DNA from 4 places in the Rossellomorea sp. ABR4_004 genome. Region 1 is predicted to be linked to each of the others. Evidence: riboswitches for the same ligand, from Rfam matches in the RefSeq annotation. Region 1 holds a riboswitch; each other region holds the start of a gene.

The links. A riboswitch is a leader RNA that binds a small molecule or an ion and turns the genes downstream of it on or off. The one in region 1 is predicted to bind cobalamin.
Region 2: linked by a shared signal. The riboswitch ahead of ACXAF2_RS19770 (ribonucleoside-diphosphate reductase subunit alpha) and the one ahead of ACXAF2_RS01400 (ABC transporter substrate-binding protein) in region 1 are both predicted to bind cobalamin.
Region 3: linked by a shared signal. The riboswitch ahead of ACXAF2_RS13720 (acyl-CoA thioesterase) and the one ahead of ACXAF2_RS01400 (ABC transporter substrate-binding protein) in region 1 are both predicted to bind cobalamin.
Region 4: linked by a shared signal. The riboswitch ahead of ACXAF2_RS15075 (hypothetical protein) and the one ahead of ACXAF2_RS01400 (ABC transporter substrate-binding protein) in region 1 are both predicted to bind cobalamin.

What each region holds. Positions count from the first base shown of each region.
Region 1 is NZ_JBSWVM010000001.1:245,501-249,698, forward strand. Features, by position in the region: gene ACXAF2_RS01390 (adenosylcobinamide amidohydrolase) at 1-76, opposite strand, end outside; gene ACXAF2_RS01395 (FecCD family ABC transporter permease) at 73-1,131, opposite strand; gene ACXAF2_RS01400 (ABC transporter substrate-binding protein) at 1,094-2,059, opposite strand; cobalamin riboswitch at 2,194-2,391, opposite strand; gene msrA (peptide-methionine (S)-S-oxide reductase MsrA) at 2,610-3,140, shown strand; gene ACXAF2_RS01410 (hypothetical protein) at 3,198-3,356, shown strand; gene ACXAF2_RS01415 (phytoene desaturase family protein) at 3,404-4,198, opposite strand, start outside.
Region 2 is NZ_JBSWVM010000003.1:555,728-559,925, reverse strand. Features, by position in the region: gene ACXAF2_RS19780 (hypothetical protein) at 1-24, opposite strand, end outside; gene ACXAF2_RS19775 (SurA N-terminal domain-containing protein) at 145-921, opposite strand; cobalamin riboswitch at 1,580-1,760, shown strand; gene ACXAF2_RS19770 (ribonucleoside-diphosphate reductase subunit alpha) at 1,906-4,152, shown strand; gene ACXAF2_RS19765 (ribonucleotide-diphosphate reductase subunit beta) at 4,172-4,198, shown strand, end outside.
Region 3 is NZ_JBSWVM010000002.1:160,256-164,453, reverse strand. Features, by position in the region: gene ACXAF2_RS13730 (helix-turn-helix domain-containing protein) at 1-54, opposite strand, end outside; gene ACXAF2_RS13725 (VC0807 family protein) at 177-839, opposite strand; gene ACXAF2_RS13720 (acyl-CoA thioesterase) at 1,038-1,511, opposite strand; cobalamin riboswitch at 1,659-1,850, opposite strand; gene ACXAF2_RS13715 (AraC family transcriptional regulator) at 1,953-2,894, shown strand; gene ACXAF2_RS13710 (DUF1761 family protein) at 2,908-3,276, shown strand; gene ACXAF2_RS13705 (flotillin family protein) at 3,454-4,198, shown strand, end outside.
Region 4 is NZ_JBSWVM010000002.1:445,052-449,249, reverse strand. Features, by position in the region: gene ACXAF2_RS15090 (C45 family autoproteolytic acyltransferase/hydolase) at 1-427, shown strand, start outside; gene ACXAF2_RS15085 (hypothetical protein) at 515-688, opposite strand; gene ACXAF2_RS15080 (IDEAL domain-containing protein) at 854-1,078, opposite strand; cobalamin riboswitch at 1,269-1,466, shown strand; gene ACXAF2_RS15075 (hypothetical protein) at 1,643-1,867, shown strand; gene mmgD (citrate synthase) at 1,868-2,983, shown strand; gene prpD (2-methylcitrate dehydratase) at 3,087-4,198, shown strand, end outside.

The sequences.
Region 1 (4,198 bases):
TATCTATATGAAAATTCATGTCTTCCACGATTATTTTATCGTTATATCCTACTGTAACACCGTTTACATCTATCATGATGAAATCCCTCTTTTCTTCAGGAGAATATAAGCGAACATCGGGGCACCAATAAGAGCTGTTATCACTCCAATCGGAAGCTCGGTTGGTGCAATGATGGTTCTTGAAATGAGATCAGCCAACACGAGAAAGCCTCCCCCAACAATGATGGACAAAGGAAGTAAGTGTCTATGGTCATGCCCTACTATCCTTCTTAGAAAATGAGGAATTACGAGCCCCACGAATCCAATTGTACCTGATACGGCGACAGCCGCTCCCGTCAGGATACTTCCAGCAATTAAGATAAGGAGTTTTCTTTTTTGTACGGATATTCCGATGTGATGGGCTTGTTCTTCACCAAAGCTCATGCCATTCAGTTCCTTGCCATTGAGGAACAAAACGATCACTCCAATTAAGAAAAAGGGGAATATTATCGTAATGTAATCCCACCCTCTCATGGACACGCTTCCAAGAAGCCAACCGATGATCTGTCTTAATTCCTCTCCCGTTAGGGCAATCATTAAGGATATAAAGGAACCTAAAAAAGAGCTGAAAATAATTCCAGTCAATATGATGGTTTCAACCTTCATAGTTCTTTCAACCTTCTGTGCAAACCATAATACGAGGAAGACGGTTATAATCGAACAAAGAATACTGAGAAAGGGAAGCGTAAACTTCCCAATGAACGGAATGCTCCAATTAAAGAACAACGTAAGAACAGCTCCGACCGATGCTCCTGAAGACACACCCAATGTATATGGATCAGCCAGCGGGTTGCGCAATAGTCCTTGAAAAGAAGCTCCTGCAATTGCCAGGGAGCTGCCAACCAATAATGCCAGTAATACTCTGGGCAATCTTATGGAGTACACGATATTTGCAAACATTGGATCAATTTCTCCCGGTATAGGGAATCCAAACCATTTAGCTCCAACGATGAACAGAATATCCATCGGTGGGACAGAGACGGTTCCGATCGAGATGCCTGTAAAGAGAGCGAAAAGTAAAAACGTTACAGCCAACCCGTATGTTATCCATATTTTATTCTGCAAATAACTCCGGATAGATCGACTTTGCAATTTCCTCTACTCCTTCAACTAATCTCGGACCGGTACGTGTGACTAGATCTGAATGTACGTCATGGACATCTTCATTTTTTACAGCGGTTACATCTTTCCAACCTTCTCGGCCCATCACTTGTTCCTTAGGATTTTCACTATAAAAACCATAGGTTGTAATGATGACGTCCGGATTGGAAGCGATGACTGCCTCTTGGTTAACCTGAACCCATCCGTCCTGTTCACTCATTACATTCTCAGCATTTACAAGCGATATCATTTGATCAATGAAAGTATTTTTCCCTGTCGAATATATGTCAGGAGAAGGTGAAACCTCTACATACACTTTTTTCTTTTCAGTTACTCCACTGACTTTTTCCTTAATGGATTCTAGATCTGCTTTCATCTCAGAAATGACGGATTCAGCTTCATCTTCCTTGCCGACCAATGTGCCGATGTTTTTCATCGTGGTGTACACTTCTTCAAAGCTATTGGCATCACGTACGATATATATCTTTACCCCTGCACTTCGAAGCTGTTCTAACCCTTCTTCTGCCGACACAGCAGTGGACTCATGAGCAAGAACTAAATCCGGATTCAGACCGATAATCTTCTCAACGTTAAATTCCATTCCACCTATTTTTTCTTTGTCCGCCGCTTCTTTTGGGTAATTATCAAAATCTGAAACCCCTACAATTTCCTTATTCAACCCTAACTCGAATAAAATTTCTGTGTTACTTGGAATCAATGAAACAATATGCTTAGGTTGCTCATCCAGCGTGACTTTATTATTCAAGGCGTCGTTTACTGACAAAGGAAAAGCAGATTGTCCCTGACTTGTTTCCCCGCTATTTTTATTCTTTTCTACACTTTCACCGTCAGTACCGCAAGCTGAAAGGAGTCCTAGAGATACTATTAGTACAAGAATGATTTTGAATGTGTGTTTCATACGTTTTCCTCCTGTAAATGAACTTATTCCCAGACAAAAAAACATCTCCAGTAGGACTAGAGATGCTGTGTAAGATGCATAAAAGGCTTTATACCATTAAACATGCACTTTACACCTTTCTATCCGCGTAGATGTGGTGCGAAAGAAATCAGGCAGGTCTCCTGGCTCATGGTTATTGTTTGCTGCACCTTCCCATACCCATTGATACAGTGGCATTCATACAGCTCACTTCCATTTACAGTGGCGGGACCGCGTTGGAATTACACCAACTTCCCTATTATGAAGCAAAGAAGTATCGTCACTTCCGCTTCACCTGATCTCATGTCATATGTAATTATTCCGTTCAACAGAATTATACACAAGATTCTACGGATAGTGAATGAAATTTAAAAACTTTGCTGGAAATAGCTGAAATACTTCTTTTCAAAACATTTTACGGTGCAACCTATTGAGCTGAAAGATTGTCCCCTCCATTCTTTCGTGATAAAATCTGTTTCAAGCAATCGCTTTACTGCTTTAGAGAAGCACATATGGTACAGGAGGTTCAGCAATGAATGAAAAAAAAGAAATCGCTACCTTTGCAGGTGGTTGTTTTTGGTGTATGGTAAAGCCATTTGATGAATTACCGGGAATTATTGATGTCGTGTCAGGTTATTCAGGGGGCCACCTTGAAAATCCAACTTATCAAGAAATAAAAGCAGGAAACAGTGGACATTACGAAGCTGTTCAAATCACATTTAATCCTGATTTATTCCCATATGAAAGATTATTAGAGCTATACTGGCCTCAGATTGATCCAACCGATGATGGCGGACAATTCCATGACCGAGGGGATCAGTACCGCACAGCTATTTTCTATCATAATGAACACCAAAAACAATTAGCTGAAAAAACGAAGAATGATATCGTTGACAGTGGACGATTCAATAAGCCTATCGTCACAAACATTCTTCCTGCCTCCACTTTCTATCCGGCAGAAGAATACCATCAAAAATTCTACAAAAAAAATCCGGATGAATATAAACAAGACCGGGCAAAATCAGGACGCGATCAATTCATAAATAATCATTGGAAGAACTGAATAGTGGGATGAAAAAATACTCCTTTCGCCAAACTAATGGCAGGAAGGAGTTTTTGTATGAAGAAAAATGAGAAAAATACAGAAGACAAAGAGCAGGTAATCGGGTTTGAAGGTCCAGGGAAAGTCGTCAATTTCTTTGACCCCTATCCTGATGAAGATGAAGAGAATGTAAATAACTCGGATACGGTAGATAATCATTCTTCAGAAAAGCAGTAAAAACAAAAAGGTGAAGATTATCTAAATTTAACCTTCACCTTTTCATATTAACCAATGAATCGATTCACCTTCACTTGCTCATTAATGATCAGTTCCGCCGTCAGTTGTCCTGAAAGCGTGACCATCGGCACGCCTCCACCTGGATGGGTTGAACCTCCCACAAAGTACATATTTGAGAGCACTCTGCTCTTATTTGGAATCTTGAAGCCTCCGTTAAGCTTTCGGTCTGTGACAGTACCATAGATCGATCCGCTATTCGCCCCATAAAGGGTTTGAAGGTCGTTAGGGGTGAAGGTATATTCATATTCAATATGTTCCCTTAAATTGGTTACACCCATTTTCTCCAGCTTATCCAGTACTTTGAGTCGATAAGACTCTTTGTATTGAGTCCAATCCTCGCCCTCTTTTAATGGTGGCACGTGTGTCAACACAAACAGGTTTTCTTTTCCTTCAGGAGCTTGTGTGGGATCCGATTTCGACGAGATCCCAATATAAATCGTCGGATCATCAGCCAGCTTATTCTCATCAAAAATTTGCCTGAATTCTTTTTTTGGATCCTTACTGAAAAAGAAGTTATGGTGAGCAAGATGATCATATTTACGGTCTACCCCTAGCAGCAGAACCAACCCTGAAACGGTAGGGGCATACTTGCTTAGTTCCCCGACTTCCTTAGGAGACTCATGATAATCAGCCAAAAGAGATTTATAGCAAGGAATCGCCTCTAAATTTGATACCACGATGTCCGCCATCAGCTCTTCTCCTATTTTCGTACGTATTCCTTCTGCACGGCTGCCAGTGGTAAGGATATCCTCAACTTCACAATTTAAGCGAATCTCTACATC
Region 2 (4,198 bases), on a different contig from region 1:
ATTGTCATTGGTCCTCTTCGTCATTATCTATCATCCTCCCTTAATGATTCGTTGTTGTACCATACCCTTTGTGAGCAGACTAAAACATTGGGGATAGAAAATAAGAAAGCCACCGATCTGCAGGTGGCTTTCTTTGGTGGAGCTTTAGATTTTAATATCAACTTTTGCATTTTTCTTTAAATCTTCTACATGTTGAACAAGCTTTTCTTGTTTTTTCTGTTGTTCTAATTGAGTCTTGATTTGAGGTTTAACTTCTTCAAATTTTGGTGCTTCCTTTGATTCACCCTGACCTTGCTGACTTGCGTACTGATCGTAAAATTTCTTCATTTCATCTTCAGAGACTTCTTCTACTTTGATTTCTTTCTCAACGTAGTTTGTGTATTTGATGTTTTCAGCGATTTGAGTTTTTAACTCATCCATCGTGAATCCGGCTTTTTTCATTGCATCTTCAAACTTCTTTTCATCACCGTACTGCTTTTTAACTTCTTCCAGTTGCTTATTGATTTCATCTTCTGATGCCTTATATCCTTTTTGATCAGCTTGCTGCATTAGGAGTGTTTGTCCAACCAGGCTATCAATTGTTTGTTCCTTGATTTTCTTTGCTGCATCTTTACTTGTTGGGTCTTGCCCCATCTGTTGATATTGCATTTGTGATTGAGTCAATACGTTATTGAAATCTTCACCTTTAATTTTTTCGTCGTTTACAATGGCAACGATTTTATCTTTTTCAATCTTTTGTTCATCCATTTTTTTCTGCATTTCTTCCATTTGCTTCGCTTGTTCTTCCTGAGCCTGTCCATCACTTTTTTCTTCTGTTTTCGCTTTATCGTCAGCTTGTTTTTGGCTCTCCTCATTCGAACCGCAAGCGGCTAGTCCAATCGTTAATAATGTCAATAGTAAAGTCGTTAATAATTTTTTCATAATAGACTCCTTTCAGAAGTAAGGTGTGATTTCGAAAAAAATCACTTAATGCGCATTTTAAAGGAAAAGCCCGTAAAAAGAAAGTATTTAAGCTGAAAAATATAGATTGTAATGAGGTTGAAATACAGTGCATTACTAATATAGTCCCTCTTTCACTATAATGTATGCGATTACATCTGTCCGTCAACTGCAGGGCAGAAATGAAAATGTAAGAAGACTTGGACCTGGTTGCTAAAAAAGAGGCTGTTTAAATCGAGATTTTTTCCTCCATTTAAACAGCCTATAAAAAAATATTGGGGACCAAAGAATACTGTCAAACAACCTTCTATTTGAATTATAGAGACTGGCTATATTTTCTTCAACTAACATTTAGGAAGGTGTCAGCTGACTAGTGTCCTTTTGAAGGCAGTATTCAATCTTCTACTATACTTTTCATGGAAAATAATAATTATAAGCATATTTCAAAGGGAGGGGTTTCCTTCCATACGTTCAACATGTTAGATCTCTTGACTTTAAAAGGGTAATAGAGTGATACTATTAACAGATTTCAACATCTAAACAAAATAAATAGTTTCACTTGTAAATTCATTTTTAATCGTTTATGATGAAACAGAACACAACATTTTGTGTTCTGTTTGATTAATTAAACTATATATTGATTATAACCTGTGAATAAGGTGTCTGAATGGACTTAAAAGGGAATCCGGTGTGAATCCGGAACTGTCCCCGCAACTGTAAGTGCTGACGAAATAAGGAACTGCCACTGTCATATACGATGGGAAGGCCTTAGAGTAGGGTGAAGCACGAGTCAGGAGACCTACCTTGTTTATCACGTGTTATCTTCTTCGGGAATTGGGAGGATAAAGCGAGGATTGGAATAGGCATTTTCTATTCATATATCTTTCGTACATAAAGCCCATCCGCATAGAAGGATGGGCTTTTTTTGAATCCTTCCCACACTGTATAAATTTGGGAGGAATAATGATGTCAATCGTATCGCAGGATCAAAGGATCACGATGGAAGCAAAAGCGATTCTTACAAATCTCCACAGTCGCTTTCAACAACTACATTTTCAAGAATTCGATGAAAAGACTTTTAAGTATGTAGAAGGTCAATCTGAATTGAGCAAAGAAAAGCTTTATCATTTCATGATACTCGCGGCAGTCGAGCGAATCTCTGCACATGAACCTGATTGGACGTATGTGGCTGCAGAATTATATTTAATGAAACTCTATCGTACGATCGCCTATTCAAGGAGAGTTGAGGAAAGCGTGCTATACAGTTCCTTTTATGAATTAATTCAAGAATTGACTGATAGGAAGCTATATACGCCCGCACTATTGGAATCATATAGCAAAGATGAAATTGACTCTTTGGGGAGGATCATGGACGCATCTAAAGACCATCTGTTTACGTACATAGGAATCGTCACATTGTCTGAGCGGTATTTAACTAAGTCCCATGATGGGGAAATCCTTGAATTACCTCAGGAGCGATTTCTGATCATTGCCATGACACTCTTTATGAACGAACCCCGTGATAAACGACTGTCGCTTATTGAAGAAGCTTATTGGGCCCTGTCTAATTTGTATATGACGGTTGCAACTCCTACGTTTGCCAACGCCGGCAAAAGCCATGGTCAGCTGTCGAGCTGTTTTATTGATACGGTAGCCGATGATTTAAGAAGTATTTATGACAGCAATACAGATGTTTCCACACTAAGTAAAAACGGTGGAGGTCTCGGAATCTACCTGGGGAAGGTCCGGAGCAGGGGAAGTAATATTAAGGGCTTCAAGGGAGTAAGTTCAGGTGTTATCCCATGGATGAAGCAATTAAATAACACAGCCGTATCCGTTGACCAATTAGGTCAACGTCAAGGAGCGATCGCTGTTTATTTGGATGTATGGCATAAGGATATATTTCCTTTCCTAGATACACGTTTGAACAATGGAGATGAAAGGCAGCGAACTCATGATCTTTTCACTGGGGTCAGCTTACCGGATTTATTTATGGAACAAGTGGAAAATAGAGGGGATTGGTATTTATTTGATCCTCATGAAGTGAAGATGGTAATGGGGTATTCCCTGGAAGATTACTATGATGAGTATGATGGAGAAGGTTCGTTCAGGGATAAGTATTGGGAGTGCGTAGAATGTCCTGATCTTTCCAGGGAAAAGGTTCCAGCAATTGAAATTTTTAAGCGGATCATGATTTCCCAGCTCGAAACGGGAACGCCATATATGTTTTACCGTGATACAGTCAATCGGCTAAATGCCAATGGGCATAAGGGGATGATCTACTGTAGTAATTTATGTACGGAAATCGCCCAGAATATGAGTGCGACCGTCATGGAAGAAGAGGTTATCAAGGACGGGAAAATCATTACCTATAAATCTCCAGGTGATTATGTCGTCTGTAATCTGGCATCTGTTTCTTTAGCCAAAACAATCATGGATGATGAGTTGGAGAGAGTCGTGTCCATAGGAGTGAGATTACTTGATAATGTCATAGATATTAATAAACTTCCAGTCCTGCAAGCCCAACTGACAAACAAGCGCTATAGAGGGATTGGATTAGGAACCTTTGGCTGGCATCACCTCCTTGCATTAAAAGGCTTGAAATGGGAGAGCGATGAAGCAGTTGAATATTGTGATTCACTATACGGGGATGTTGCTTATTACACGATCAAAGCAAGTCATGAATTAGCCATAGAAAAGGGTTCCTATCCATATTTCAGTGGGTCCGACTGGTCGACTGGAGAGTATTTTTCAAAGAAAGGATATTCCGGATCGAGATGGGATTCGCTCAGGGATGATGTTTCTTCAGGAGGAATCAGAAACGGATATTTAATGGCCGTTGCGCCAAATTCCTCCACTTCGATCATAGCCGGTTCTACAGCAAGTATTGATCCTTTATTCAGATTAGAGTACTCGGAAGAAAAGAAAGATTATAAGATTCCTGTTACAGCACCTGATTTATCACCAAAGACGACCTGGTATTACAAAACGGCATATAACGTAGATCAACACTGGAGTATTAAACAGAATGAGAAAAGACAGCGACATATAGATCAAGGAATATCGTTTAATTTGTATGTGCGGAATGACATCAAGGCGATAGAGTTGCTGTCTCTTCATTTAGATGCATGGAAGTCAGGATTGAAAACGACCTACTATGTAAGATCGACATCTGTATCAAATTTTGATGAATGTGAAAGCTGCCATAGCTGACTGGGAGGAAAATGATAACATGAATGGATTAAAGCAGCGAGTCTTA
Region 3 (4,198 bases), on a different contig from region 1:
CTGTGTCAATCCTGAATCTTCTCGATGAAATTTAATTAATTTACCTTCAATCATAGTACACCCCGAGTGAACAGTTTATTTATCATTATAGGGAAATATCTTTGTTTGTTCTATAGATGGGGGACAAGACGGAGGTCTGAAGGCAAAAACATCCAAATCCAATGGAATCTGCGTTTCTAAACTGATTTTCTCTCTTGTTCATCCAAATCAGTCTGCACTTCTTTCACCAATTGAGGAGAATCTTGTATGATCTTCCCGATATAAATGAAACCAGCCACGGTAATCCCGGTCATGATCCAGCTGAAGGCTTGGCGGAGAATGATCCCTTTATCGAATGCTTCAACCCCGTACTCCAGGATAAGCCATGCATTAACAATTGCCAGAATCCCGCTTCTTAAGGCAAAACACAGGGTGATTATTTGAAAGATTCGAAAGAGAGGCTTTTTGTAGTAGAGTCGCTTACTAAAGGTCCGGTCGTATCCTTGAAGCTCTGCGAAGTCAAGTCCAAAGAAAAGGGAAATCGGTTTTCTGAACAACATGGTGATGAAGAAAAAAAGACTTAAAGCAGCGGCATAGTATACATTATTCCATAGGAGTTGGATGGAGGAACCAGCCAGTACGTCAATCAGAGTACCGACAATCAATGTGACTAAAATGAACAAGCCAAACGTATTTACTTTCTTCATTTCGATAAATCGATAAACCGTATAGATGATTCCTGGAACAGAGGAAAGGAGCATGGCATAGTAATCTCCAATGTAATCCCTCATTATGTTCCATACGAAAAGAGGTAGTGCTACATAAATCAACAAGTCCAATAAGACAAAATTTCTTTTCAACTTTATCCCTCTTCCTTTTTTTTACTGTTACTATTCATACGGACAAAAAGGGGAAGAAGTTTCACAATATGAATAATCTTTCCAAATGCGTACCAATTCTCATTTGAAAGTTAGAAGATAATTTCTTTTAAAACACTCAGAGCTTAGAAAACTCTGAGCATTATTGTTATATGAGTTAGTCAGTGACTCAGATATTGTTTATAAAATAAGCGCGCGATTCTTTCTATGCTCTTTCCGCAACGGAGCCGTTTTGAATAGTCTCGTTTCTTCTTCCGTTTGAGGAATGACCTTTGGTACCGGCTTCGGTTTTCCATCTTCATCAACGGCGACCATAGTCAGGAATGATTCCGTTGTAAGGGTTTTGACACTCGTTACGAGATTCGTAGAGTACACCTTTACATACACTTCCATTGATGTCCTGCCTGTAGAAGTGACGTATGCCTCAAGGCTTAGAGCATCGCCGACGGTGGCGGATGATAAGAAGTCGACGGAGTCAATCGAGGCCGTGACGACGACTGAACTGGAATGTTTCATGGCGGATAGGGCCGCAATCTCATCAATATAGGATAAAACCTTTCCACCAAAGATGGTCTGCATATGATTGGTGTCAGGCGGCAATACCAATTTTGTTTGGATGGTTCGTGAACGTTCGACTGAATAGGCTTGTTCCATTTTCTCATCTCCCTTGTTGTATTATGAAACAAAAAAGCATCTTCTTTTGAAAAGAAGATGCGGCTATTCCTGGTAAACGTTCTGAGGACTGTGATTCCTCTTGTGACGTCTCATTAGCGCAACACCCTCCTATCTCCCGTAGGAACTCTGTGTTCTTCTCAATTGGCAGGTCTCCTGGCTCAGCGTCAGCGATTTCGTATTCCTTCCCATTTCAGTTCGAAACAGTGGATCCATACGAATTCTCAGCTTTACAGTGGCGGGACCGCGTTGGACTTTCACCAACTTCCCTTTTAAGAAAATGAACTAAAGGTCATCTTCACCAATGAGCAATGGTTAAATTGTGAACGCTTATATTTTATCATAACCCTTAGTGAGTGAGGAGAAGGATTATGGTAAAATTTATAAACAAGTGCTCTTCAAAAAGGTAGTGAGGTCTGAAAAATGCAACAAGACAAAATACAAAGAAATCAAATCGATAAAGTAGTAGAGTATATCGATCAACATCTAAGCGAAGATTTATCCTTAGAACAGTTAGCCAAAGTATCAACCTATTCCCCTTATCACTTTCAGCGGGTGTTTAAAGGGTTGATCGGTGAAACACCGGCAGGTTATGTGAAAAGAATGCGCTTGGAAAATGCAGCACATATGCTCATTTACGAGCCACAGCTTCCTATCACACAAATTGCGTTCATATGTGGTTTTTCATCGTTATCCTATTTCACCTATTCTTTTCATGCTTACTTTAAAGCGAGCCCCAAAAGCTGGAGGGGAGGTGCCTACTTAGATCGCTTTCCACGTGAATATTTAAATAGCAAGAAATCTAAACCTTTCAGCACAAAAGTGAAAGAATTCCATCAGGAAGAATCCTATAATGAGTTTAAATGGCTGGATTTATCAAAAGTGAAGATTGCTTATTTTCCAGAGTGTTCAACCGTCAATCGATATCATATGGGCTCCTATATCGAAGGCATTCCAGAAACCTGGCAGGACCTATATCGTTGGGGAAATGCAAGAAGTTTATTTGAGGAGAGTCCTTTAATATTCGGTATACCAAAGAGCAATCCTTATATTACCCCTCCTGAAAAAAGCAGGTATGAATGCCGCATGGCAATCAAGGGTCTGGACTACGTAATAGATGACGAAGAAGTATTTTGTTTTCGTGGTGGAAAGCATGTGGTGTATGAATTCGACGAACCTGTAGACTATCAGGAAAGAGGCAGATTAATCGAGTGCTATTCAGAGCTATATAGTTATTGGCTGCCCCAAAGTGGATACAGGTATCTGGGGAACCCGGTAGAACTAGTAGTGATTGACAAGGTGGCGGGAACTCTCGAAATTGGTTGCAAGATTAAAGCGATCGCTTTAGCCATTGAACCGAATTAATGGAGGAATAGGAATGGTATTAGATCTGAATTTGCCCGCACTTTTAGCTGGCGCAGTGTTGTATATGGTATACGGTGGAATTTATTATTCGATTCTACTAGGGAAGAAAGACCAAGGGGGAACGGGCCCTATTAAGTACATAGTTGCAGTATTGGTAGCAGTTGTCAGCTCGTTCCTGGTAGGATTTCTCGTTCAAAAGACCGGAGCAGGTGGAATAGCTGGAGGAGCTTTGGTTGGTGGAAGCATTGGACTGCTTATTACTTTCGTTTATTTGAAAAATACTTTATTTGGACTACTGTCAAAACGTATGTTTTTTATCGCAATAGGAGATCATCTTGTTATCTTTACCGGACTCGGGGCAGTACATGGACTGTTCTTATAGCTTGAATGCTTGAACCATTTACAGGTTCAGGCTTTTTTATATAAAATAGGGAATTCGCCCAATTTATTGAAACTTTTCGTAATCTTTTCCGTAGATAGTATTGTAGCTAGCACTTTTATTTTAAATTAAATCAGATTTCATGCTGGTTTAAACAAAATGTCGAGAGGGGTTGTCAGAATGCTAGGATCATTAAGTATTATCGGATTTTTCATGTTCCTTATTCCTGTTCTGGTTATCGCAGCGATTGCAGGAATTGCCTATTATTTCTGGATGAGATTTCGTTATCGGACAGCGAGATCGAACCAGGCACTGATCATTACCGGACCTAAACTGGGGGATCCTGAGAAGGAAACGAATATTTTCACCGACCAGGAAGGGCGTTCAATGAAAATCATCAGAGGTGGGGGGTACAGATTAAGACGTTTCCAAACATCCACACCTGTTAATCTTACATCCTTCCAATTAAAGCTATCGACACCGAGAGTATACACAAATGGCGGAGTACCGATCGTTGCAGACGCAGTGGCAATGGTGAAGGTGGCCGATACATTAAACGGGATTGCGAACTATGCCGAGCAGTTCCTTGGTAAGGATCAAAAAGAAATTGAAGATGAAATCATCGAGGTACTGGGAAGTAATCTTCGTGCGATACTTTCAAAAATGACTGTTGAAGACATTAACAGCAACCGTGAAAAATTTAACGCAGACGTATCAGAAATTGCCCAGAAGCAGCTGGATCTCATGGGCTTCAAAATTACGTCACTCGGGTTAACTGACATAAGAGATGCAGACGAAGAAAATGGATACTTAAAAAATCTTGGTCGTCCACGTATCGCCGAGGTTCGCAAGCAAGCTGAAATTGCAGAAGCAAACACCGAGCGTGAAACCCGTATTCACCGGGCCCAAACCGATCAGGAAGCGA
Region 4 (4,198 bases), on a different contig from region 1:
TTCCCTTGGAGATGGAAAAGGAAATATGGCAGAAGTCGAAGCAAGCTCAGAGAAAGTGACTATCAGGTATGGAGACTCCACCTTATCATGCGTGAACCATTTTCAGGATGAACAGCTTACTAGTAAAAATCGGGACTCTATAGAAGGATCGATCCAACGGAATAACCATCTGCTAGGGTTAATGGATATGAGACTTTCCCATCATGACATGTTCCACCATTTTAAAAGCGTAGAGTCACCTATTTTTTTCACAGATTACGAGAATTTATTCGGAACCCTTCATACCTTTTCATATTCCTATCAACATTCAAGGATCCTCACAACCATTGCCAGGAGCAGTCAGGTCCTGGACATAAACTTCCGGGATTGGGTGAATGGAGAAGGCATTCTTGAGGGGAGTTTAAATGGTTTTATTCAGGAGGGTTAGGAATCGGGAATTGTAATTTATAGGGGGCAATTAGAACATAAGTAATGGCCCCTTTTTTACTTAGGGGGCCATCATTGGTTGAACCAGCTATTCATTGATTTGTTGTTGCACCTGTTGGATTTTTTGTTGTGCTTTTTCAAGTTCCCTTTGAGCAAAGTGACACGCTTCTGATTCCATGCTATTTGAATTTACTTGTTTTAAATGAAGATGTGCTTTATGGATAATATCTTGTGCTTCTTGTAATTCGCTTTTAACGTTCATAGCCGTTCATCTCCTCACTAAATGATTCACCATTATCATGTGCAAGTCTTCAATGAATTACTCACCGAAATAAAAAAGAGAGAATGCCGCTGCCAAAGTCAGCAAGAACATTCTCCCCTTTTCATTATCTAGAAACCAATGGCTTATTTATATCCAATCAATTTTTTATACTGTTACATCCTTTTCCTCGTGATCTTTACGGATCTGATTTAACTCCTCCGTCAACCGCAGGAATTCCTCTTTGTTTCGATCACGTAATGATTGGTCGATTTTCTGTTCGAGTTGCTCTTTCCGGAATGTTAGCAGGGCCTTGTCCAAAATCATTTCTGCAAAAAGAGAGTCTATGCCGGGTACCTCGGACTGTGGTGAATTTAGCAAGTACTTCTTCATGAAAAATCAACTCCTTGACCTTTTTTCTATTATACTAACCATTATCTCAATATTCAAACATTTTAATTAAAAAAATTAAATTTAATTGAAGGGAAGGTAGTTGGAATCCAGTTTCATTGGATGGATAATAATACAAATAATAAAATAGTTTGTAATTTTTAGAAATATTTGATATGTTTGATTGGAAAACTGAATACGTGTAGAAGCAGGTGTAGAGGGATATGACGATCCTCTACTTAATAGGGAAGTTCGGTTAGAGTCCGACGCTGTCCCGCAACTGTAATTGGGAGCGATTCGAAAAAGCCACTGTCTTTAGAAATGTGAAGATGGGAAGGTTCGGAGAGTGATGATCATAAGTCAGGAGACCTGCCTGTTTCAGCACACATCAATACCTACGAGGATAGGGGGTGTTAAGTGCGAACGAGTGATCAACATTTTTTGTTTTGGCTTTTTGGGGGAGCAGAAAATGTTTATTTAAGCATCAGTTCGATCTTAACAACTTCTTTTTAGAAGTTGTTTTTTTATTGTCCATGAATAAACAAGACGGATTCGAGGTGAACTTCTTTGTATGGAACAGTTGAGTATTTTACCGATTACTTCAAAACGTGCATTATGAACAACTTCAGTGGAGAAAAGTCACTTATGCTTCCTTCGAATTATCAGCGATTGACAGAAGAAATCATGATGCGGATAGAAAAAAGTGAAGAAAAAGAAGTTTGTCTGAGTAATCTTGAAAGGGCTTACAACAAAATAAATGATGAGTTATTTGGAGATAGGAGGATGAGATGATTGGAAGCTAAAGAAAAATTTTTCCCGGGACTTGATGGTGTTGTTGCGGCAGAAACAAAGATCTCGTTTTTAGATACGGTACAAAGTGAAATTGTCATCCAGGGTTATGACCTTATTAAACTATCACAATCTAAAGAGTATATGGATATTGTCCATTTACTTCTGGAAGAGAGATTGCCGGATTCTGCAGAGAAAGAAGCGGTGGAAAAGGTGTTGAAAGGTGAATATGAAATACCTGGGGAACTGCTTGAAATATTCAAACAGCTTCCGGGAAATACACATCCCATGGATGGTCTTAGAACAGGAATTTCAGCACTTGCAGGACATGACAACAAACTCGATGATCGTTCATTACCCGTGAATAAAGAGAGGGCTTATCAACTTCTTGGAATGGTGCCCAACGTTGTAGCGAATAGCTATCGGATCATTCAGCAAATGGAGCCGATCCGTCCAAACGAAAATCTATCATACAGTGCAAATTTCTTTTACATGATCACTGGGCGAGTCCCTTCTCACCTGGAAGAAAAGATATTTGACCGTTCTTTAGTCCTTTATAGTGAGCATGAAATGCCGAATTCCACTTTCACGGCGAGGGTGATCGCGTCTACTCATTCTGATTTATACGGTGCTTTAACTGGTGCGGTGGCTTCCTTGAAAGGGAATCTTCACGGAGGGGCGAATGAAGCGGTTATGTACATGCTAAATGAAGCAGGCAGTGTGGCAGCATTTGAGGAGTTGCTCGAAATGAAAATGATGAAAAAAGAAAAGATCATGGGATTTGGGCATCGCGTGTATATGAAGAAGATGGACCCGCGGGCATTAATGATGAAGGAAGCGTTAAAAGAACTATGTGATGTAAAAGGCGACCACCTTTTATATGAAATGTGTGAAGCTGGTGAGAGAGTAATGGAGAGAGAGAAAGGGATCTATCCGAATCTTGATTATTATGCAGCTCCGGTCTATTGGATGTTGGGGATACCTATTCCACTATATACTCCAATCTTCTTTAGTGCCAGAACAGTCGGACTTTGTGCGCATGTGATTGAGCAGCACGGCAATAATCGACTCTTCCGTCCGCGAGTACATTATACAGGCGAGCGACGTGTATTTAATTAAACAACTGGGGAGTTGTAACGTCGCTCGCCTAATAGCAAATGGATATTTTGGCGAATACCCATTTATATCATAAATAACTTTTAACAGAAAAGGAAGGTATCTCATGCTGAAAACGAACGAAACGACGAAAACCGATGTGTTATTGGAAGAAATAGCTGATTATGTATTAGATAAAGATATCACAAGTACGGAAGCATATGAAACGGCACGCTATGTATTGTTTGATACGATTGGATGCGGAATTCTCGCTCTGAAATATCCGGAATGCACGAAGCTTCTGGGACCTGTCGTACCCGGGACAATTGTACCGAATGGGACTCGAGTGCCAGGTACATCGTTCGTCCTTGATCCTGTGAAAGGGGCATTCAACATTGGGTGCATGATCCGCTGGCTGGATTACAACGATACGTGGCTCGCTGCTGAGTGGGGACATCCATCTGACAACCTTGGAGGCATTCTGGCTGTAGCGGATTATGTAAGCCGGGTAAGGATTTCGGAAGGGAAAGAACCCTTACAAGTTCGGGATGTGCTAGAAATGATGATCAAGGCCCACGAGATTCAGGGAGTACTGGCCTTGGAAAATAGCTTGAATCGTGTAGGGCTCGACCATGTTCTATTTGTGAAAATTGCAACGACAGCTGTTGTAACGAAGATGTTGGGTGGATCTCGTCAGGAAATCATAAATGCGTTATCGAATGCATGGATTGACAATTCAAGCTTGCGAACATACCGACATGCTCCAAATACAGGCTCGCGTAAATCCTGGGCTGCAGGAGACGCAACAAGCAGGGGCGTTCACTTGGCAATGATGGCTGTAAAAGGTGAGATGGGCTATCCAACCGGACTTTCAGCGCCTGGATGGGGATTCCAGGATATACTCTTCAATAAAAAAGAATTGGTACTGGGCCGTCCGCTTGAATCGTATGTTATGGAAAACATACTGTTCAAAGTATCTTATCCGGCAGAATTCCATGCACAGACAGCAGCTGAGTGTGCGGTAAAGCTCCACCCAACAGTGATTAACCGACTTGATGAAATCGATGAAATCAGGATCATGACCCATGAATCAGCTATACGCATCATTGATAAAACAGGTCCTCTTCATAATCCGGCGGATCGCGATCATTGTTTGCAGTACATCACAGCCATCGGATTGCTCAAAGGCGATATCAGAGCGGAAGATTATGAAAATGAAACAGCCCTGGATCCAAGAAT